3 regions of the Paenibacillus sp. sgz302191 genome follow, and region 1 is predicted to be linked to each of the others. Evidence: riboswitches for the same ligand, from Rfam matches in the RefSeq annotation. Region 1 holds a riboswitch; each other region holds the start of a gene.
The links. Region 1 has a riboswitch for cyclic di-AMP ahead of AC3G2T_RS30325 (CAP domain-containing protein). Riboswitches for the same ligand answer to the same signal wherever they lie in the genome.

Region 2: another riboswitch for cyclic di-AMP. It lies ahead of AC3G2T_RS10125 (stalk domain-containing protein); the one in region 1 lies ahead of AC3G2T_RS30325 (CAP domain-containing protein).
Region 3: another riboswitch for cyclic di-AMP. It lies ahead of AC3G2T_RS08790 (TrkH family potassium uptake protein); the one in region 1 lies ahead of AC3G2T_RS30325 (CAP domain-containing protein).

The regions. Positions count from the first base shown of each region.
Region 1 covers NZ_JBYLHY010000029.1:10,709-18,592, forward strand. The annotation lists gene AC3G2T_RS30310 (copper amine oxidase N-terminal domain-containing protein) at 1-1,259, shown strand, start outside; gene AC3G2T_RS30315 (TetR/AcrR family transcriptional regulator) at 1,438-2,103, shown strand; gene AC3G2T_RS30320 (DUF4188 domain-containing protein) at 2,114-2,623, shown strand; gene AC3G2T_RS30325 (CAP domain-containing protein) at 2,710-3,594, opposite strand; cyclic di-AMP (ydaO/yuaA leader) riboswitch at 3,602-3,738, opposite strand; gene AC3G2T_RS30330 (hypothetical protein) at 3,927-4,112, opposite strand; gene AC3G2T_RS30335 (DUF4062 domain-containing protein) at 4,109-5,260, opposite strand; gene AC3G2T_RS30340 (MHYT domain-containing protein) at 5,410-7,770, shown strand.
Region 2 covers NZ_JBYLHY010000005.1:357,806-365,689, forward strand. The annotation lists gene AC3G2T_RS10105 (sensor histidine kinase) at 1-578, opposite strand, end outside; gene liaF (cell wall-active antibiotics response protein LiaF) at 615-1,277, opposite strand; gene AC3G2T_RS10115 (PspA/IM30 family protein) at 2,699-3,334, opposite strand; gene AC3G2T_RS10120 (LiaF transmembrane domain-containing protein) at 3,360-3,665, opposite strand; cyclic di-AMP (ydaO/yuaA leader) riboswitch at 3,826-3,974, shown strand; gene AC3G2T_RS10125 (stalk domain-containing protein) at 3,984-4,775, shown strand; gene AC3G2T_RS10130 (polysaccharide deacetylase family protein) at 4,952-5,656, shown strand; gene AC3G2T_RS10135 (GNAT family N-acetyltransferase) at 5,715-6,905, opposite strand; gene AC3G2T_RS10140 (LacI family DNA-binding transcriptional regulator) at 7,464-7,884, shown strand, end outside.
Region 3 covers NZ_JBYLHY010000005.1:49,929-57,812, reverse strand. The annotation lists gene uvrC (excinuclease ABC subunit UvrC) at 1-65, shown strand, start outside; gene AC3G2T_RS08795 (CPBP family intramembrane glutamic endopeptidase) at 1,151-2,746, opposite strand; cyclic di-AMP (ydaO/yuaA leader) riboswitch at 2,985-3,134, shown strand; gene AC3G2T_RS08790 (TrkH family potassium uptake protein) at 3,204-4,553, shown strand; gene AC3G2T_RS08785 (potassium channel family protein) at 4,566-5,228, shown strand; gene AC3G2T_RS08780 (cation:proton antiporter) at 5,228-6,478, shown strand; gene AC3G2T_RS08775 (response regulator transcription factor) at 6,704-7,426, shown strand; gene AC3G2T_RS08770 (LysR family transcriptional regulator) at 7,489-7,884, opposite strand, start outside.

The DNA of each region.
Region 1 (7,884 bases):
TTGGCGCAAATGTGAAGTGGGAGGAGAAGAAGCGCGGCATTACGATACAGGACAAGGAACAAACTATCGAGCTTGTGATCGATGACGCATGGTCGCAGGTGAACGGAACGCGCTCCAAATTGGAGCAGCCTGCCGTTATTGTCAACGAAACGGCGATGGTTCCTTTGCGATTCGTAGCCGAAAGCTTGCATCTGACCGTCAGTTACGACGAAACTGTTAAGCAGATTCAAGTAACTTCGAACGAGCGGAAAGCGGAAGCCGAACAGGCCGAAGCGCCTGCCAAGCAGCGTTTGGAGCATGTAACCGTAGATCATCTAACGGCTGGCCGGCGATATCCAAAATCTTTCGATAAGCTGAAATTAGCCCCTCTCTCGACCAAGAGCGTGGCGGCGGCCAAAAATAATCAGGTTTATATCCTTGAAAATGACACGGTTACAGGATCAGGACTCGTCATCAAGAAATACGATCCGAATGCTTCAGAGAAGCTTTCTCTGGTAACTACGATTAACGAGAAGTTCAACTTTGAGTATACCGTTAAAAATGACAAAATTCGGTTTATTTACTCGTCGTTCGTTCCCGAGAGATTGATTTACAATGACGCGACCGGCGCTTTGTACGTGCTCGGCGAGAGCACAACGGAGGACCCGCGTTTGCGAACGGTCGTGTATTCCATTTTGCCGGAAGTGAAAATGATTACATATCAGTTTGAAACGCCCGGCTTTTTCAACATCGAGGATAATTTTTTTGCTTCTCTTGACGAGCAAACGTATTATTACGGGGACCCGCACACGCGGTCGGTCTATTCGGCAAAAAAAGGCGAGAAGATGGCTCTGTTCGCCGATTCCGGCACCGAGGGCGTAACCCGAATGATCTCCACGGTAAAAGACGGCGTCACGTATGTGTTTGACAAAAACGGAAAAACGATATTCAAACTTACGGACAATGGGCTGAAAAAAGCAGCCGCAGTATCTGTCGACACGGATTCGATAACCAGGCTGTCAGCCTCCAATGGATACTTCTATGTCCTGGATAAAAACTCGCTCATTCATCGAATCGATCCGAATGGCGAAATATCCGTTTACGCCGATCTTCAAGGCGTTACACACAACAGGGGGATCTTCAATATCCCGGAGACGCAGATACAGCAGTCGGACCCGTTGACGTTGGACCGAAACCGTATATTGATGTCTGCGGACAGCAATGGCAATATTTTTCTTATCGACGATGACATTTTAAAACGCATCAACATTTATCCGTGAGAATGCCCCGCCACGGCACAATCGCTGCTTGGTGGTAAAACAAACCTCTAAACGCGGCCGCTCATCATTGAATGGCCTCGATAGAGGTTTTCTCATTGACATAAAACTTTACTTGAGTTAATTTATAAATATAAGTTCACAAATGGATGACAATAAGTACGCAGAGAAGGTGAAGGATATGAGAGCGGGAAACCGGCAATCGGTACGCCATAGCAAAAGCAAAATGCCGCTGAGGGAGATTAAAAAAGCCCGCGCGAAGCTGGCTGTTTTTCAGGCCAGTCTTGAATTGATCGGCGAAAATACGTTTCGCGCCGTGTACGTCGACGATATTTGCCGGCGGGCGGAAATATCGAAGGTGACGTTTTTTAAGTTTTTCCCGCAAAAAGAAGACGTACTCATTTATTTCATGCTCGTTTGGCTGACGCGGCGGCTTGTGGAGCTTCGGGAAGAGCAGAAGCGGGGGATGGCCGCGATCCGCCATATTTTCGGCAAGGTGGCCGAGGACGCGAAGAAACAGCCGGGGCTGATGCTCAGCCTGATCGGGTTTCTTGCGGAGCAGAAAATGCACCCTTGCATGCCCGATTTGAACGAAGCGGAATTGCATCTGCTGTTTCCCGGCAAGGAGGAGCTGGCCGCTTCCGTCGACCCGAATCTCGACAAACGCTTCCGGCAGTTTGTCGAGGAGGCCAAACAAGACGGCGGCATTGACGCTGAGCGGGATACCGAAAACTTGGTAGCGATGCTGGTCACGCTGTTTTACGGCGCTTATTTAACCGCTCATATGTTCAAAGCTTCGGATTACATGGCTTTTTACGACATGCATTTACAATTCATCGGAAAGTAGGGTGTTTTCTATGGCAAAAGTCGTTCCGGGCCGGTATACGGCCCAAATGGGGGATTCATTCGTCGTATTTATTATCGGAATGCGTGTCAACAAGCTCTGGGCCGTCCATAAATGGTGGCCTGTTATGAGCGCGATGCCCAAAATGCTGAAAGAATTGTACAGCCATCCCGAGCTCGGATTTTTGCACTCCGAATATTTGTTAAGCTGGCGCGGAGTGACGCTGATCCAGTACTGGAAGTCGTTCGATGATCTGGAGAAATACGCGCGCGGCGGCGTGCACTTGAAAGCGTGGCAGGCATTCAACCGGAGCGTTGGCACGGACGGGACGGTCGGCATTTTTCATGAGACGTATCTCATGAAGGAGGGGCAGTATGAATGCGTGTACGGCAATATGCCGCGCATGGGGCTCGGGGCTGCAGGCGAACATGTGCCGGCTACGGGAAAAAGGGAGACCGCCCGCAGAAGAACGGGCGGAACCAACGATCCCGCCGTACCGACTCCGCCGAATCCCGCGGTATAATCTGAAGCGAACTGCGGGACAATAGCAGCGAACAGCAAAACAACCGTTTCCGGAGGGTTCGGAAACGGTTGTCGTATGAATCAATATTAATTGGCGATAAATTCTTGAACCCATTCGTTGTTGTAAAAGGCTACGCCAATTTTCGTGTAGTTAGGGCTTAAGATGTTTTGGCGATGACCTTCGCTGTTCATCCAGGCAGTCATAACTTCTTGCGGAGTTTGCTGCCCCATGGCAATATTTTCGCCGGCATACGTGTACTGGATTCCGTATTTGGTCATCATATCGAACGGAGATCCGTAAGTTGGCGAAGTGTGATCGAAGTAATGGTTGTTGTACATGTCTTTCGCTTTATCAAGCGCCATAGCAGCCAAACTGGAGTCGCTTGTAAGCGGGCTCAAGCCTGCTTTGGCCCGTTCCTGATTGACCAGGGTGACGACTTGATCGGCATACGCGGAGCTCGAAGTGTCCGTAGTCGTGCCTGTTGTCGTTCCTGTATCAGTGCCTGTGGAAGGCTGTGTCGTTGTTCCCGTATCAGTGCCCGTAGAAGGTTGTGTCGTCGTACCTGTGCCACTGCCTGTGTCAGTACCCGTAGAAGGCGTATCCGTCGGAGTTGTGCCGGTGGAAGGCGTTCCGGTATTCGAGTCTGAGCCATGATGTCTTACGTGATGATGGTAAGAACCCGATGGCATATTGTAATTGCCGGGAGATTTAAACAGGCCGGCCCAGTTGCTCGGATCAAACAATTGCGGATATTGCTGAAGCAAGCTGTCCAGGGAAGTTCCTTGAGAATTTCCTTGCTGGAGTCCTTGCTGAAGTAATTGCTGAATGTTTTGCTGAAGCCCTTGCGGGAGCCCCTGCAGGTTGCCGATGACTTGGCCGTTCACAGTGTAAGTAGCTGCGGATGCCGCTCCGGAACTTACGATCATGCCTAATACCAGCGCACCTGTGATAGCTGTTTTCTTGAAACGCATTAAAACCATCCTCTCCTTTTTTGGCCTACGAGGTTAGCTGACGGATTCGGGTCAAAGAGAAATCACCCTGCCATTTTGCAATGGCTTCACCCCAAATAAAGAGGTTCCCCCGTGCATCTTTCGATGCTTTGGCCGTTTTGTTTGCTCAGCAAGAACAGCAGTTTCCCGCGTCCTTCTGTGGGTTTCATTCTAGCATAGAAAACTAGGGGGGATCACCCCTCAAATGTTTCCATTGATAGAAACAGGCAGCCGCAACAAAAAAAGCCCGGCCGTCAGGTTTCCCTGATCTGGCCGCGCTTGGCGTCGTTTCGGTTGGTATGTACGCTGTTCGCTTATCGGCGTCTTGCTGCCGCGAACCGGCTTTTTATCAATTCCAAAGCTTTCGTGCTTTCTTCCTTTTGCTCTCTTAGCAAATCTTGAAAGCTCTTGTTGGGAGAAACAAAAAGCAGCGCGTCTTTGGGCTGCTCGCCTACGGCTACCGACACTTTTCCGTTAATGGATACATATACAGTTGTCATGGCTGCATCCCTCCGATCATTTTCCGGGCAAATTCAAAAACCATAGGGTTCTGGTTCATTATAGCATATAATACGTCATCTCGAAAAGTGACAAACTTCCGCGCATCCCAACCGGAATCGGCCCGAAAGTGGCAGGTCATGACCCGGTCCTGGCATTTTACCGTTAAGTAGAGCGTTTGCTTGGCTTCATTGAAAAAAAGCTGCTCCGGATTGTCCCTTTTCGCCGTAATCGATACGTACGATTTTTCATTATTCAGCAGAAAAAAAGGTTCGCTAGTCGTATTCCCGACTTCCAGCAGCAAATTCATCCGCCCGTTGTCGCGCGTATATATCGTAACGGCCGAGCAATCATGAAAGGCGCCGATGTCCTCGGACATATAGTTTCCATAATGGCGCTTTACCATTCTGCCTTTGAGCTTGCTCATAAAATCGGCGAAAAAGAGCGCCATCCGATCTTTCGGTAAATGTTGAAAAAGCGGAATATTGCGCTCGATGAATTGAGCGAACTCTTCATGCAGTTGAATTTGTTTCGTATACGTTTCGAACGTAGCTTCAAGCGGAAGCAGCAGAACGCCTCTGCGCATCAGGTCGCTGAAATAGTCTTTCCAGTCGATAGAGACGCCCAGTGAGAGCTCTTCCGTATAAATCCCTTTTTTGACCAAATCATCGATGAAAAACCACACGTACGGATCGATGTGGGAAGGTACTTGAGTATGGCTTTTTAATGCGGCTGTAATGTCCGCGGCTTTAGGATAAGCCCCGGTTTCTTCGGCATGCCTGTTCGTAATTTCTTCGATAATGCCTTTCATAGTGCTGAAAAACAGGCGCTTGACGCCGGTTTCTACAAAGACAAGCACGGTCTTATTCAAACGGGTTGCCTGTATGTACTCCAGATGGGTAATCGTCCGGTCGTATTTGGGGTAGAACGTGCCCCCTTTATCTTTAATAAATAAAAGAAAAACTTCCGACTCTTCGACTTTTTTGAGGCATTTGCTAATAGGATCCTGATGCGAGTCCCACGGGCCAAAATTTCGTTCGTACATAAGAGGATCATGCCCGATTTCCGTCAATTGCTCGAAAACGGCGTTTCGAATCGGCCGCAATTCGTCTTGGCCTACGGAGCTAATGAATATTTTCGCTTTAGGCAAAACGTTCACCCCTTACCTTATCTGCAACTATTATACCTTATTTGATGCTTTTTTCGCATATTTTCATTGAGCAAGTGAAGAGAGGGATGGTAATATATTGAAAGAAGAACATTACGACAATAATCGACAAACAGAGAGAGGGATTGTACATGCAGCATGTTCATGGTACGTACGATACGGGACTGGTCATATTTTCATATATCGTAGCTGTCGTTGCGTCTTATACGGTTCTTGATTTAACCGCACGGATCAGCACTGCCGCAGGCGGAGCCCGTTGGCTGTGGCTCTCATTCGGCGCCATTGCCATGGGGATGGGTATATGGTCGATGCATTTTGTCGGAATGCTCGCCTTTTCGCTGCCTATACCGATCGGATACGATCTTATGCTCGTGCTGCTGTCCGTGCTCGCGGCTGTCAGCGCGTCTTTCGTCGCTCTGAACGTCGTAGGCCGCAATCAGCTGACATTGCGCCAATTGATCGGCGGCGGGCTGATGCTGGCCGTGGGCATTTCGGCGATGCATTACATCGGTATGGCCGCCATGCAGGTCGATATTTCGTACGACCCGTTCTATTTTGCGCTGTCCATCGTCATTGCGATCGTCGCGTCCATCGCGGCTTTATGGTTATCGTTTTATTTCCGTACGGGCAAAGAAAGCGGCGAAGTGTGGAAAAAGATCGGGAGCGGATTGATTATGGGCGCCGCGATCGTCGGTATGCATTATACGGGAATGATGGCCGCCCAATTTCATTTGGGGGGCAAAGCGGCGCTATCCTCAGGAATGGTGCTGGATCAAAAATGGTCGGCTTATTTCATAGCCGGAGGCACTTTGTTTACGCTCGCACTGTCCCTCTTGGGAATTTATATTTCCAAGCGCCTGTCTCATAAAGATTTGGAGATTGAGGAAAAAACAAACGAAATTTACATCATGAACCAGGAGCTCCGAAAGTTAAACGACCATTTGGAGGAATTGGTGAAGGAACGCACGGCACAGCTTGAGAAAGCCCACGACGAGGCGATCCAGGCGAATATGATCAAAAGCCAGTTTCTGGCCAATATGAGCCATGAACTGCGGACGCCGCTCAATGCTATCATCGGGTACAGCGAAATGCTGATGGAGGAAGCGGAAGAACTGGGCGAGCCGACTTTTGTGGACGATCTTGGCAAAATCGGCAAATCGGGCAGGCATCTGCTGGCGCTTATTAACGATATTTTGGATATTTCGAAAATCGAAGCCGGTAAAATGGAAATTTATTTGGAGCCGTGCCATTTGCCGGAACTGATTCAGGACGTGCTGACGACGGTAAAACCGATGATCGAAGGCAATGGGAACCGGCTGGAATCCAGCGAAATAGAAGGCGAAATCACGACCGATGTGACGAAGATGCGGCAAATATTGTTCAACCTGCTCAGCAATGCGAGCAAATTTACGAAAAACGGCACCATCGGTCTCGAGGTGTACCGCCAAGCGAAAAAGGGCGTCGAGGGCTTCTGCTTCCGGGTCAAGGATACGGGAATCGGCATGACGCCGGAACAAATCGAGAAACTGTTCCAGCCGTTTACGCAAGCCGACGCTTCAACTACGCGCAAGTACGGAGGCACCGGTCTCGGGCTGGCTATCAGCCAAAACTTCTGCAGCATTTTGGGCGGCGACATTTCGGTCGAAAGCGAACTGGGATCCGGCAGCACATTTACGTGCTGGCTTCCTGCCGTTCCTCCCGGGCGGGACAATAGCCAGGCTCTGTCCGCGGGCGATTCCGGCACAGCGGAGGATAACGGTCCGATGAGCGTTCTGGTGATCGACGACGAGCCTTTTAACCAACAATTGATACGGAAATATTTGGCCAAGGAAGGATGGGACTTGACGTTTGCCGAGAGCGGAGAGGAAGGGCTTTTGCTGACCAAAAAGCTTCGTCCCAAGGTAATCTGTCTGGACATTCTGATGCCGAGCATGGACGGGTGGAGCGTGCTGGCCGCGCTTAAGAACGATCCCGAGCTGCAGGATATTCCCGTTATTATATTATCGATGACGGACGACAGGCACCTGGGCTACGAGCTTGGCGCTTCCGAATTTCTGACGAAGCCGGTGCAGCGGGAACGGTTGATCGGCGTCATAGACAAGTACATCTCGAAACATAAGGAACACTCCGTTCTGGTGATCGAGGACGACGCGACCACAAGCGCCTTAATGGCCAAGCTGCTGCAAAAGGAAGGGTATGTGGTGACCCAGGCCGGCAACGGCAGATTCGCTTTGGAATTTATGGCAAGGAAAATACCTGAGCTGATTTTGCTGGATTTGATGATGCCGGAGATGGACGGCTTTCAGTTCGTTGAAGAGCTGCGCAAGCACGACGCTTGGAGCGCTATTCCGATTATCGTCATCACCGCGAAGTCGATCACGTCGGAAGACAGGATGAAATTGAACGGTTTCGTAAAAAGCGTTTATCAAAAAGGCTCGTTCGACCACAAATCGCTGCTGGCCGAAATCAGCCGGTTCGTAACATCGCCGTAGGGGCGCGCACAATCTGCCTGGTTCTGGTGGCGCGAAGAAAACCTGCAAAAGTACAGTTTTTGCTTGGATGATACGCTGCAAACGAAAAATTCCTGCAAATGTGCAGGCTTTTCG
Region 2 (7,884 bases), on a different contig from region 1:
ATGAGAAAAATTTGCCGCTGCGCTTTCTCAAAATCTTTATCAAGCGTCCGGCCGACCGCCGTAGCCGTCATTGAGATGGCGAACAGCTGCTGGCTGACCGCATCGTGAAGCTCGCGCGCCAGCCGCTGGCGCTCCTCGATAATGGCGGAAAATCTCGCTTTTTCCGCCAGCTCCGCATTATCGTTGGACAGACGCTGCAGGGAAGTCACCTGTTCCTCCCATTTTATCATAACTCGCCCGAGCTGCTCGCCGAGCCGCCCGATTTCGTCCTCGCCGATTTCGAACCCGGTCCGGATGAACTTCCCTTTCTCAAGCTGTACCATCGTTTCCATCAGCGGTCCCAGCCTGCGGGTTATGCGGTTGCTGTTCCAGAAGCCGTACGCCGCCCCGATCCCGATCACGATGCCGAACGCCATAAGGCTGAATTGAACGCCCTCCTGCCAGGAACGGAACGGCTGGATCAAACTCCGCGAGTTCAGAAAATATATAATGACGCCGAAAATGACCAGACTGAAGAGAATCGACTCGCCCATGCTGCGCCATATCATATTTGTAAGTTTTCTTTTATAGCCGTCCAAGCGCGATTGTCCCTCCCAAAACCGGTTAAAAAGCGATTACAAAATTTTGATATCGACATCTCCTACGATGTAAGAAAGAACTAGTTTCACGCGATGGTCCGTATGCTCGAAATTCTGGGACTTCCAAACAAGCTTGTTCATGACGCCGGCTTCTCTTTCCCTGTCCGCCATAATTTGTCCCAGCATGACCGACGAAGTTACGGAAACGCCTATATCTTCCGGCACTACGATGTCAACGTCGCCGATGACGCCCTGCAGAATGACCGTAGTCTCCTTTTGCTCCAAAATGGCCAGCGACAGGTCGATATACGTCTCCCCGATCATGTACCAGATGCTGCTGTTGCGTAAAATCCAGGGCTCTCTGCCGAGCCGGATGCTGTCTATAATCTTATGCTTCTGGATGTACGTATCGTCCTTGTGCAGACGCTTCGAACGGATGAAGTACAGCCCCAAGGAAATCAACACGACGGAAAGCGCGATCGACAAATGATTGCCGAACAAAATAATAGCGCCTACTGCGATCAATACGTAGCCCTTATACTCTCTGTGCGACCGTAGCCTATGGATGCCGAGCAGGATGAGGACAGCCGCAAGTATGGGAAAAAAGCCGATCAGGTGATCCAAAAGCAAAAAAAGACCGGCTCCGATCAGCAAAAGCGCTGTATTCCGGCTGCGGTTGTTTTTGGTTTCTTCTCCCATGTTGCACCTCCTCTGGCTGCGCGGATAGTAAGTTTGTTTTGCAAGCGAATGACAGCAAAACGAAAGCCGGCCGGCCCGATACCCGGTTATGGCCACATTTTCTTAGCATACCATAACAATGTACGGCCTCCAAGATGCAAATGCTTGAGGCGGCAGGGCACCCGCCGGCGCCGGGCCGGTGCTGACGCAGCTGCAAGGGGCCGGCGACGACGCTCAGAAAGCAAATTGACGATGCTAGCGCTGCCGCTCCTTGCCTTCCCGGTATGGGACGCACCCTCCGCACAGTGGCCGGTTATGAAGCGGCTCGGCAGACCGGACCGGGCTTCGCTGGGCTGAGCTGAGCTTGGCAGGCCCGACTGGCCGACCCGGGCCGGAGACAGGACCTGCGAACCCCCATGACGCCGTAGACGTCACCCTACAGAACGAATCCAACCCCCCTATACCCGGCAAAAAGCCTGCACAATTGCAGGAATGCCGCGCTATCAACAAACAAGAAACTGGTAACCCCCCCACGTTAGAGGAGATAGTCACAATCTGCCCGTCTGCACGAAAAAAACCTGCAAAAATACATGAATTTGCGTCCTTGACCGCTGGTTACGATGAATTCCTGCAAAAGTGCAGGTTTTTCACCGAACACATGGACTCAAATTCACTTTCAGCGAAAATTCCTGCACTTTTGCAGGTTTTTCGTCAAAACAAGCCGATTCTGCGAATAAAACCTGTACATTTGCAGGTTTTCTCCCTACCAAGCTGTCCCTGGCCCAGTTGTACAGTTCCACAACCTGCACCGGGAGAGGGGCGCGCCCAGAAAAAGCGGCTATGGACCCAACCGGTTCCCCTAACCCTCTCGGAATGTCGCGACTTTCTCGGGCAGCCTGACTTTTGCAGGTTTTCTTCGCCCGACCAGGCAGTCGGACAGATGGGTGATCTATATCTTTCCAGTGCAGCATTCCTGCAAGCATCAGCCTGCCCAAAAACCCCCACGTTAGAGGAGATAGTCACAATCTGCCCGTCTGCACGAAAAAAACCTGCAAAAATACATGAATTTACGTCCTTGACCGCTGGTTACGATGAATTCCTGCAAAAGTGCAGGCTTTTCAGCGAACACGTGGGCTCAAATTCACTTTCAGCGAAAATTCCTGCACTTTTGCAGGTTTTTCGTCAAAACAAGCCGATTCTGCGAAAAAAACCTGTACATTTGCAGGTTTTCTCCCTACCAAGCTGTCCCTGGCCCAGTTGTACAGTTCCACGACCTGCACCGGGAGAGGTCGCACCGCGCGCAGCTCCCAGCGCGCGGTGTTTCGCTGCACGACGGCGGTCGGTCGACGGGCGCGCCCAGCCTCGGCCTTTATTTGCGCGCGGTTACGCCAAGGGGGCCCCTCCCGCTTTCCTCGTGCGCCCAGCCAATGCACGGCCCCGCGCTACTTCGCGCGCGGGCCGCCTCTCTCGCCGCTGCTGCGGCTCTGCTGCCACTCCTTCTGGAGCTTCACGCGCATCGTGCGCAGCTCCTGCTTGACGTTGCAGCCCGCCTCCTTCAGCGTCTCGGCCGACATGCGGCCCGCTTCGCGCAGCCCTTGCCAAGCCTCGCGGCCCGCGTTTTCCAGCTCGCGCAGCGTGTCGCGGGCCTGGGCCCCGTGCAGCCCGCCATGCGGCTGCACATCGTCCGCAGCGGCGGCGCGCAGCCGCTGCAGTTCCTCCGCGAGCGCCAGGACTTCGTCCTGGGAGCTCGCGTACTGCGTGCGGTAGTGCCCGCACGCCGCTTCCAGGCGCAGCTTCTCCTGCAGCGCCGCCCGGGCAAGCTCTTCCTCGCCGGCGCGCATCGCCAGCTCGGCCTGCTCCGCGCGGAGCCGAGCGAGCTCCTCCGCGTTCACAAAGTGCTGACGCAGCTCGAACGTCCGCTGCAAAGTCTCTTCGTAGCGCTGCTCCAGCGCCCGGATCCGCCCGCTTGCTCCCGTCTGCGAGCCGAAGCCCCCTCCTTGCTCATTCATCGAAAAGCGCTCGGCGGTATCGTGCCAAGCCGTTTCAGCCATTTTACCGATTCTGTTCAATACCTTCATTAACCCCACCCCGGCCTATTTAAGTTTACAGATCGAACCGATCCGAATGCGTGCGTCTGCCCAGCAGCCTGAATCCATAGCCGATCAGCACAATCGCCAATGCGAACGCGATGAAGCCCGACAATTTCACGGCCAGGATCAAAGCTCCCGCGGCGGCGATCAGCCAGCCGATCTTCTTCCCGTTGCAAATGCCGACATAGCCGAGCCCAACCATCGAAAGCGGCAGCAGGTACCCCATAAGATGAAGATGAATTCCGATTATATGGGATGCAATGATCAAGCCGACCGCAATAAAAATCAAGGCTAATCCTCTATTGCCTTTCATGGACATGCACGTTCCCGCCTTTCGCTCATTCCTTATGCTACTAGCGTATACAAAAGAGACAAGAAGCAAAACGGACCCGCGACTGTTTTTCGACCTGGACCAAAGTCTAGGTATTTCTCAGACCTTCCACATTTTGGCCGTTGTTTCAAGCAAAATACCAATGTTAAAATAATTGGAGCCGAATCCGGTGTGTTCCAGCATCGGTACGGGGGACGATTTAATTGGGGTGAATATTTGCTGATTGTCGAAGCAGACTAGGGAGAACCTTCTTCCCGAACCCGTCAACTAACCTCGGAGGCTTTAATAAGAAGGAGGAATAGCGAATTGAATACGGCTATAAAAGGACTCGCTGGCCTTGCTGTATCTATTACAGTTCTGGCAGGAGGCTTTCTTTCGCCGCACCATGCCAAAGCGGCCGAAATGGAAGTAAAAGTGCAGGTAGACAATGACCTTGTCGGTTTTCCGGATGCACAACCTTATTTAGACACGAATCATTCCACGCAAGTCCCCATTCGCTTCGTAACCGAAAAACTCGGCTATACGGTCCAATGGGAAAAAAAGGGCAATCAAATTAAAGTAACTTTAAACAACGGCAAACATACGATTGCATTGGCATCAGGCGATCAAAAAGCGGTCATCGACAACACCCCCGTCGACATGGGCACCCATGCCGGGTTTCAGGACGGCAGAGTGTTCGTTCCGCTGCGATTCATTTGCGACGCTTCCAAAATTCCGATTCAATGGGATGCGGACAGCAAAATGGCCATCTTAAGCAAAGACGGAAGCCAATATGCGCCCAAGTTTGAAAGCTTTAAAGCAACCGCTTACTCGGCCGATCCTTCCGAGAACGGCGGCTTCGGCGCCGTCGACTACATGGGAAATCCGCTGGCGCTGGGGACAGTCGCCGTAGATCCGACGGTCATTCCGCTCGGCACCAAGCTTTACATCGAAGGCTACAATTTCGACGGACTGCCGGTAGGCGGCATGTATGCCTATGCAACCGACACAGGCGGTTCCGTAAAAGGCAATCATGTGGACATCTTTATCCCCGGCTCCAAAGAATCGCTGCAGCAATTCGGCATCCAAAACGTGAAAGTGTTCCGCTTGCCCAGTTAATTTCGGCAAAGCAGGTCCTTGGAGATCCTATTCTCCATGGGCCTGCTTTTTGTATTTGAGCGAATTTGCCTCACAAATATTGCCTCTTTTCCTCCGCATAGGTTCGGTTGGCAGGTCAGACAATAACCTCAGACTGTTTGGAAGCAAGCCTGCTTCAAACTTTAAGGGGGAGACTTATGCCAAAACTCCATCGCATGATGATTGCCGCCGCGCAGCTTGCCGTCGTTTTGAATGTGACGACCGCCGCCATGCCGGTGCCGCAAAGCGAGGTCGTTTGGAATGTGCAGACCGATCAAAAGCTGGTCGCGCTGACGTTTGACGACGGGCCCAATCCGGTGTATACGCCCCAATTGCTGGACGTTCTTAAGCAGTACGACGCGAAAGCGACTTTTTTTGTGCTCGGCAAGCGCGTGCAGATGTATCCGCAAATCGCCATCCGGGAAGTGAACGAAGGGCATGAGATTGCCAATCATACGTACGATCATCATTATTTGAAACATGTCAGCCCGGACAAATTGAAAGAGGAGATCGAACAGACGCAGGAAATTATTTTCGACATTACCGAGCAAATTCCTCACGTGTTCCGTCCGCCCGGCGGCTTTTACGATCAATCGCTGATCGAATTGGCCAAGCAGGACCGGTTCACGGTTGTGATGTGGTCCTGGTACCAGGATACGAAAGACTGGCGGAAGCCGGGCGTCGACAAAATCGTCCGGTCCGTGCTCAATAACATTCATAACGGCGATATTATTTTGTTCCACGACTTGCAGGGAGACTGCTCGCAAACGGTGGAAGCTCTCAAAATCGTGCTGCCCGAGCTTAAAAAGCAGGGCTATCAATTCGTAACGGTCACCGACCTGATTTCGAAAATGAACAAATAAGCAGCGCAAAAAGACGGCCTCACGGTTCATCGTCCGCTGCGCCGCCTTTTTCCGTTATTTAAAAGAAATCCGCCAAATATGTAGTCCGTTCGGGTATCGCCGAGTCCAGCCGCCTAGCCGTCGCAGGGCTGCCCTGCAGGCGTTCCGTCTCCGCCAAAAAGACGGCTTTTTGATAACCCATAAACAAAGTGGTCAGCGTTTGTATCGAACAACTGAGCAATTGCTCCTCATTCGGCAGGACGCTCCCGGAGAGCTTCACTACTTCCACAGCGCCGGTTTGTGCATCCGCCCGCACTTGAAACACGCCGTTGTTCCATTCCGCATGCTCGTCAGCGACCCGCAAGTACAGCGCCTCCTTGATTCCGTCCGTCCGGAACGGGTACTGGGCCAGGAACGATTCCACATCGACGATTCTGGCCATGAAGTAAGGAACTCTCTCCTGCTTGAATGCCGGATTAGGCACCAAAAACGGGAGCGCGTCGTTCACAGGGGCTTGGACAAGCACCTTGTCGATCATCGAATCGTGATCCGCTATAAATTTCCACAATCCGCGCCGTGCCTCCTCGTCCAGAAACACAAGCTCATGAATCGTCATGATTTTGTCCTTAACCTGATAAAACACATAGCCGGTATGCTCATTGCGGGCATTGAGATGGACGCCAACCGTTCCTTTTTTAAACTTGAACCAGCGGTTGTTCCACCATTTCAGGTCCCGCTTCAGCATGCCGTTATAGCGGACCGCGTGCTTTTCATAAATCGGATTCAAAATCTCCGGATCTTTCCCGATGCGCATCACCCTGCTGCCTGCGGCCGCTTGAAAGCGGGGGAGCTTGTCGTGCGTGATTTCGTATTTGCAGTATTCCGAATACATTTCCCAGCCGAATTTGCGGTAAAACTCAAACTTGAACGGATGCAAAAAGGAGAGCGTCTGACCTTTCTCTTTCATCTTTTTCAATATGAGAACGAGCAGCTCGGATACCATGCCGCCCCGCCGGTATTCCGGCCATGTCGCTACACCCGAGATGCCGCCCATTGCAAAGCTGCGCCCGTGCAGCCACGTTTCCAAATCCAGCAAGGTCAGTTTGGCCGCCAAACGCCCGTCCGCGAAATATCCCAGAACGGCGTCCGGATCGGTCAAGTCCATTCGATCCTGAAATTCCTCCGGGGTAAGCTCCAATTGAAAAGCAAATTCGGAAAGCGCGACGCTATCCGCCACTTCTTCCCGCTTTAATGCGCGAATCTCGCCCATGGCGATCACCTCTTCGTTCGATTATTAGCCCGTATCCTTCGGCAATTTCATAGTAACACAAAGAGCGGCCGCATTTCGCGGCTGCGTGAAAATCCGGCTTCGAACGAGACGAAATCCGGAACCGTCGGATCAAGGCCTACGGGACACGTGTCCAATCAACCCATCCGCTCCGCACATACACTATACAAGAAATTTGAAGCCTTTACTTTACAATCCAGGAGGGAATAATATGTCGTATTCATATGGCTATGGTGGCTATGGTGGCCATGGTTGTGGCTGCGGAGCTCCTGTAGGAGGTTTTATGACTTCGCCGGCAACAATCCTTGTCCTGTTTATCCTGCTTGTCATCATTCTCCGCACATTTCATATTTAATCTGTAAAGAAACAAATCGTATATGCCAATAGAACTATAAATTGGAAGCAGGCAATAACGCGGGCCGTTATGATCTGCTTCTTCTTCCATGTCCGATGTTGACGAAACAGCGCGGTTATGATAATCTCATTATGTGAAAACGTTTACCCGTTTTTCATTAGCTTTAGGAAATTGGAGATAAACTTATGGCCGATTATACGATTAAAGATGTTGCCCGAATGGCAAACGTATCGATTGCAACCGTTTCCAGAGTGCTGAACGGAACGAAACGCGCGAATCCCGAAACGCGGGAGAAAGTGATGAGAGCCGTCGAATTAACCGGCTTCAGACCCAACGCATTGGCGCGCGGGCTCGTGAACAAGCGGACTCATGTAATCGGCGTGATGCTTCCCGAAGTATCCAACGAAATATTCGCCCAGGTGATCAACGGCCTGGAAAGCATTTTGGATGCCGAAGGCTACAGCATTTTTTTGGCCATCACCAACGGAAACGAAGAAAAAGAATTGAAATATTTTCAATTGTTCGAGGATAAAAAAATTGACGGGATCATCCTTTCAGGCGTGAAGTATTCGTCCAGCCATAAGCAATTTTTCAGCAAAAAGCAAA
Region 3 (7,884 bases), on a different contig from region 1:
AGCTGGCAAACGAAATTATGAAAGCTTTGCAAGGCGAAAATGAGGCGGCGGCTCCCCAGGAGTAAGGGGGCCCCGCTTTTTTGTCGGTTTACGTGAAAGGTGTGCACCTCGCGCAGCTCCTATCGGGGGCTGCGCTGCATGACGGCGGAAAAGTGTTGTCCGGAGCCTGCCGAAAACCTGCGCAAACTCCTATAACGTTGTGGACGCCGGTACCAAGTTTCCTGCGTTCTATTTTCGTGTAAAATGGGAGGTTTTTTCAATGGAATTGGCCTATTTGGCGGAAAAGCCTGCGATTGTGCAGGAATTCCTGTCTAGTATGGCCTGAGCCCAGGGTTTGAGCGGAACAACCTGCAGATTTGCTGGCTCCTGAGAAGCCCACACGCCAGACCCGGTCCATCATCTGCCTAGTTGCGCGAAAAAACCTGCAAAAGTACAGTTTTTGCACGGTTGATCCGCTGTCCACGAAAAATTCCTGCAAATGTGCAGGCTTTTCGCAGCGAACATGGGCTCAGACCTAATTTCATCGAAAATTCCTGCACAATTGCAGGCTTTTCGCGAAAATGAACCATTTTTAAGGAAAAAACCTGCACTTTTGCAGGTTTTTGTCTGTCAAGCTGCCATGTGCCCCATCCCGTGTAGGAGAGGCGTGACTTAGGGTAGAGCGGCTGCGCCCATTGGTTCCTCTACCCCGTCATTTTATCTTCAATTTGATTATTGCAGTATATCAGCACCACGGGCTGCCCAACGAGCGCGGACCCTAGTGGGCGTTCGAAGGCTCTCAGCGCCGCGAGTGCCCAGCGAGCGTTCGGAGTTTATCAGCGCCACGGGCTGCCCAACGAGCGCAGACCCTAGTGGGCTTTCGAAGGCTCTCAGCGCCGCGAGTGCCCAGCGAGCGTTCGGAGGTTATCAGCACCACGGGCTGCCCAACGAGCGCGGACCCTAGTGGGCGTTCGAAGGCTCTCAGCGCCGCGAGTGCCCAGCGAGCGTTCGAAGGTTATCAGCGCCACGGGCTGCCTAACGAGCGCAGACCCTAGTGGCCGTTCGGAGGCGCGCCGCGCGCAGCCCGACGAACGCTGACCCTGGCGAGCGTCCGCAGGCTCTCAGCGCCGCACGGGGGCTATCCCCGCGCACCGCCAGCCATGCGCTGGCTCTACCCCGGGCTTGGCGCGAGGCGCCGCCGGTGCCACCATGCCAGCAGCAGCGCGGCGAGGGCCGGCAGCAGGATGTAGAAGATACCTGCGGCAGCATCGCCCGCCTGGTCCAGCGAGAACAGCGACAGACCCATCAGGATGCTGTCCATGCAGGCATGGGCGAATACGGCAGTGATGAAGCCGTATTTTAGGAACACATAGCCGAGAATGATGCCGATGACGGTTACCTCGATCAGGCGGGTATACACCGGATAGATCGGGTATTGCGTATGGCTCGCGGCCCAAATGATGCTCGGCAGCAGAACGGCGATGAAGTTCGAGCGGAACAGCTTTTTGAACAGCAGGATGCCGAGCAGCCGGTAAGCGGCTTCTTCCGATATTGCGGCGGCCCACGCCATCAGCGGAAACAATTTGGGCTCCAGCATATTCAATACGGAATCCCCCGGATCGTTCACGGCCCATACGTCGAAGCGGACCTCGCCCGCATAGAACAGAACTTGCTGGACCCCAAGGATGAACAGGGCGAGCAAATAGCCCCGGCCCATTCCGTGAAACACTTCCGATCCGAAGCGCGATTCCCGCCAAGCCGGCCAAGGCTTCCACCCGTTCGACTCCCACCACCGGCTGCCGGAAGCAAGCGAGATGTAGACCGATAGACCGAGCAGCAGCGTGACGACGTTCATGAACAGCGAGCCGGCCAATGTGGCGGTTCCGTTGTCTGCGATATCGCCGGACATCGTTTTGAAAGCCGGATACATATTGATGTTGTTGGCGATGTAAATCGTCGTAAAAATAACAGTGAGCAGCAGGCCCTTGCGAAAATCCATCTGCTTGCGGTGCCTGATGGCATATACGATGGCCGCAACGGACATCAGGAACGTAAAGCCCATGCTGATCCAGGTCATGAACGAGGCGGATTGATCCTGCGAGTCAAGCCATGTCTGATGGTCCTCTGGGATGCTGAATTGCACGGCATAGCCGACCAAAGCGTTATCGTCAAAATCGATCCGCAAGCGCAGCTTGGAACCGCCGATGGCTTCCGCTTTCTTTTCGTAAACGTACGTGTTCGCGCCGGCCTCTTTCTTCGGCTCCAGGGCGAGACTGAAATCGTCGGGATTAAAGCCCTGCCGGCTCATCTCCTCCTTGGCCAGCTGGTCCGCTTTTTGCCTGCCGATCGCTGCGGCGGTACCGGTGAGCGTCTCGCGCCAGCCGACGATTTGCAAGCTTTTGTAGTTGACGTCAACTTCGAATTTGCGCTTGCTGCCGGGATCGACGGCGCTGACCTGATAGAAATCGAGCGGGAAGCGGTCCCCGTATTTCAGCTCATACTCGTGCAAAAGGTGTTCTTTCTGCAAGTATCCGCTTCTCGACTTTTCGGACTGGTATACGACGAAAGTACGCGGCTGGCCGATGCCGTAGCGGCTTTGCAAAAACTGCCCGGCCGCGTCGGCCGCCTGCTGCTTCGTAACGGCCGGACTTTCCGCCGGGGCCGCTTCTTCCGTTTGATATCCCGCAAGCATATTGACCCCCATATACAAGGCCACGCCGATGCACGCGAGGATCAGCAAAGTTCGGTTCAATTTCATTCGCATCATGGGATAAAATATCTCCTTGGATAATGTTGGTTCGCAAATACGCTAAATTAAAAGTATCACAGATGTTAAGGAAAACCAATTCATGCAAAATAAAACGTAAACCGGGGCAAATTCGCGATTTCGAATCGTAACGCCCTCTCCTGCTTGCCAGACACGATGGAATGCTGCGAAAACCCCCGCAAATCCGCTGAAAACAACTTTGTGCGGAACAATAAATCAGATATATAATTCATATCAATTGAATAAAAAGCCGAATTTCTTGTTGAAAACGGGGGAACCATGTAATTTGGGGTGAATTTTGTCTCCGGCGTCAAAAAACCGGACAAATAGGGTGACTGCGCGCACCCGAATCCGTCAGCTAACCTCGTAGGCTTTACGTCAGGAACCATTTCCGAATAAGGCATTGGATTTCCAGTGTCTTTTTTTGCGTGTTCAATTGATGACAACAGGGGGATTTATGAAAAAAATAAGCATTTGGCAGCTTACGCCTCCGCAAATTCTGGTCCTTGGATTCGCCGCCATTATTTTGATCGGAGCGGGGCTGCTGACGCTTCCTTTTGCCTCGACGAGCGGCCGGCCGCTGCCTTTTATCGATGCGCTGTTTACGGCCACATCGGCGACCTGCGTAACCGGCCTCGTCGTGGTCGATACCGGGTCGGCATTTACCGTGTTCGGACAAGTCGTCATCGTCAGCCTGATCCAGATCGGCGGTCTCGGCTTCATGACGATGGCCACGCTGTTCGCCTTCGTGCTGCGCAAAAAAATTACGCTGAAGGAAAGATTGCTGCTGCAGGAGGCGTTCAACCAGGGCAGTATGGAAGGGATTGTGCGGCTGATCCGCAAAGTACTTATTTATTCATTAAGCATCGAAGCGATAGCGGCGATTTTGTTCACGATCCGTTGGTCGTTCGACATGGAATTTTCGAAGGCGCTGTACTTCGGCATCTGGCATGCGGTTTCGATGTTCAACAATGCCGGATTCGACCTGTTCGGCACCGCCGATGCTCCTTTCGTCTCGCTGACCGGATACGTCAACGATTTCACGGTGAACGTCGTCGCGATGGCGCTGATCGTGCTCGGAGGTCTCGGCTTCATCGTCTTGTCCGATTTGATGGAATATCACAAAACGAAGAAACTTTCCCTGCATTCCAAAGTCGTGCTTGCCATGACGGGATTTCTGATCGTTTTCGGCGCGCTAGTGATATTTATATTCGAATACACGAACACCAAGACGTTAGGACCGCTGAATTTCGGCGGAAAAATGTTGGCTTCGTTTTTCCAATCCGTCACGCCCCGGACGGCCGGCGCGAATACGGTGGACATCGGCGCCATGCGTCAGGCGTCGCAATTTTTCATGGTGATTCTCATGTTTATTGGGGCTTCTCCCGGCTCGACGGGGGGCGGGATCAAAACGACGACGTTCACCATTCTCATTGCCGCCATCATCACGATGATCCGAGGCAAGGAAGATATCGTCATTTTCCGTTTCCGTCTGGCGAAGGACCGCATTCTCAAAGCGATTACGCTCACGATGATCGCGCTCTTTCTCGTCATATTCGTGTCCATGCTGTTATCGACGACGGAGTCCGTGCAGTTTTTGAAAATATTGTTCGAAGTGACGTCCGCCTTCGGTACTGTCGGCTTGACTATGGGGCTTACGCCGTCGCTGACCGTTTTCGGCAAAATTATGCTCAGCCTGACGATGTTCGCCGGCCGGCTCGGTCCTATAACGCTCGCTTACGCGCTGCAGCCGAAACAGGAAAAAGAATTATATAGATACCCTGAGGGTAAAATTACGATTGGTTAGGGGATACTGGAGATGAAAAAAAATCAATACGCGGTAATCGGTCTGGGCCGATTCGGATCCAGCTTGTCGAAGGAGCTGATCAAGCTGGGCTATGAGGTGCTCGGCATCGACAAGGACGAAGAAGCGGTCGACGAGATGAGCTCCGAGCTGACGCATGCGGTCGTGGCGGATGCCACGGACGAGGAAGTGCTGAAGTCGCTCGGCGTGCGCAACTTTGACTGTGCGGTCGTCGCGATCGGCGACGATATTCAGGCCAGCATTTTAACCGCTATTGTGCTGAAAGATTTGGGCGTCAAAATGGTCGTCGCCAAGGCGCTGTCCGAGCTGCACGGCAAAGTGCTGAATAAAATCGGCGTGGACCGCGTCATTTATCCGGAGCGGGATATGGGCATCCGCGTGGCGCACCAGCTCGTATCACCCAATCTTTTGGATTACATCGAGCTGTCCAAAGATTACACGATCGTCGAGCTGTCGGTGCCCAAGCGCCTGTGCGGCAAAACGATCAAGGATCTGGACCCCCGGGCCAAATACGGCTGCAGTGTCGTCGCTATCAACAAGCAAAGCGGTGTGATCATCGCGCCGCTCGCCACAGATGTTGTCAATGAAAAGGATGTTATGGTGATTATCGGGACGAACGAACAAATCGAAGAATTTGAGAGCGAAGTTATCGGATAATGGAAAATGCGTCCGCCGTCATGATCGAGCATGTCATTTTGCTGCTCATTATTATTCTCAGTCTGGGCATGCTGCTGGGCAAAGCTGCACACCTGTTGAAGCTGCCGGATGTCGCGCTTTTTCTCGTAGGGGGCATCATTGTCGGGCAAGGCCTGGGCTGGGTACGGGAATCCAGCACTTCATTTACGAACCAGTTCATTCTTGCGATCGGTTCCGCACTCATTTTGTTCGACGGCGGGCGCAACATCCGCCTCTCCGGCCTTCGCAAAGTGTGGATCACCGTCAGCCTGCTCAGCGTCCCCGGCGTCATGATTACGTGCGGGGTAGTGGCCGTGGCGGCGCACCTGCTGCTTGGCCTGCCCTGGATATACGCCATGCTGCTCGGGGCGGTCATCAGTTCGACGGACCCGGCTACGCTCATCCCCGTGTTCAAGCAGGTGAAGATCCGCCTGAAAGTCAGGGAAACTGTGGAAAGCGAATCGGCCTTTAACGATGCGACGGGGTCGATTTTGACCTTTTCGCTCATTGCGGTCATCCTGGGCACCCGGGAAGTTTCGGTTGGCTCGGGAATTTGGGCGTTCGTCAAAACGGCGGCGGGAGGGCTTCTCGTCGGCGCGGCGATCGGCTTGGCCCTTGCATACTTGACCGCGCATCTGAAGTTTGGGCTGCTGCGCCAATATGCGACGATTGCGATGATCGTTGCGGCTCTCGGAGCATATATGGCGGGCGAAGCCCTCGGCGTCAGCGGATTTATGGCTACGTTTACGGCCGGGCTTATTTGGGGGAACGCGGAGACGTTCAAGCTGGACATGCAGGACAAGCTGCAGGAAATGGGCCATTTTTCGGAAAATATAACGTTAATGATGCGCATGCTCATCTTTATTTTGCTCGGCAGCCAAGTGAATTTTGCGCTGATTTTCGATCATTTATGGACGAGCCTTGGGGTTATTTTTGCGTTTATTTTTATTGCGAGGCCGTTTGCCGTGCTGGCATGCGCGCTGCCGGACCGCCGGGCGAAGTGGACGAGGAACGAGATTTTGTTCATGTTCTGGGTGCGGGAAACGGGAGTGATTCCGGCCGCGCTGTCCGGCATGATCGCCGGAATGGGAATTCGGCACAGCGAGCTGATCGCCAGTGTAACGTTCATGGCCGTGCTGATCACGATTCTGGTCCAGGCAAGCACGACTGCCTTCGCGGCGCGCAAGCTGGGCCTTGAGGTAACGAACGGCGCTGCGGAAGCCGAACATTGAGTATGCCGTCTCCGAATGCACGATGTGCACAGGGGGCGGTTTTTTGTGTTCTAACAATAAACTAACATTTTGCTTGTTGGTTCCTGGTTTTCTATAGTATATTAAAAATGCAGCTGCTATTTTTCGACAGGTTTTTGCGAAATCTAACTGCAAGTGTAGGCTGACCTAACAAATTTCCTCACACTTTTCTAACAATAAGCATTTTGAAACAAAAGGTGGGCGGACATGGACAAGGTACTGGTTATTGAAGATGATGTGATGGTTGGCGACATGGTTTCGATTTATTTGGGTGAGGAAGGTTTTCAGGTCATGAGAAAGGGGAGCGGCGAAGAAGGTCTCGATGCCGTGGGTTATTTTGAGCCCGACGTCATTTTGCTCGATTTGATGCTGCCCGATATGGACGGTTTGGAATTGTGCAAGCAAGTCCGAAAAACATCGATGGTACCTATTTTGATCGTATCGATGAAAAACAAAGTAATTGAACGTGTAAGCGCTTTAATGGCGGGAGCGGACGATTTCTTGAGCAAGCCGTTCAGTTTGCACGAGATGAGTGCAAGAATACAGGCGCTGATTCGCAGGGCCAGGGTGTATCAGGAAAGCTTGCCGGCAGGACCGGCGCTGCTGGAGCTTCCCGCCTATACGATGAAGTCCGACGAAGGCATACAGATCGTGCACCTCGATCCGGAGACGCGGTCGATGTGGGTGCGCGGAGGGCTGGTCAATACGACCTATTCCGAATTCGAGATCATGACTTGCTTTGTCAAACACCCGGGGCGCGTGTTCAGCCGGGAAGATTTGATCAACACGGTGCGGGGATTCGATTCGTATGTAACCGACCGCGCTATTGATGTACATATTGCAAACCTGCGCAAAAAAATCGAGGATAACCCCAAGCAGCCGAAGCGGATTCGAACCGTATGGGGTGTTGGATACAAATTCGTTTTATGAAAAAAGCCTCCAAATCGCCGAACTGCCCCGCGTACACGCGGACAGCAGCGGCGGTCGGAGGCTCATTCGTTGTCTGCGAAGTAGCGGATCGCCCGGTGGGCAAAATTCATCGCCACGGGGTTGTCCGAGGCTTCGACCGAGTATATTAGCGACGTCGTCCGCTTCGTCTGCTCAAGTTCCGGCAAATTGCGCAAAATCAGCTCATTGTTCAGAATGAGATCTTCCCGCAAATAGGAGCGGGGCAGCAGCGTCGCCGTTTTGCAGGTGGACACCAGGCGGAGAATCGCTTCGAACGAGTCGATTTCCATCTGCACATTGGGAAAGACGGAGAACCGGTGGAACAGCTCGTCCATCAGAACCCGATACCAGGTTCCCTTGGAGAACAGAATCATCGGCAGTTCGTTCAAATCGCTGACTGCAAGTGCGGGGCGGTCGATGTAGCTGTGCCCGAGCGGCAG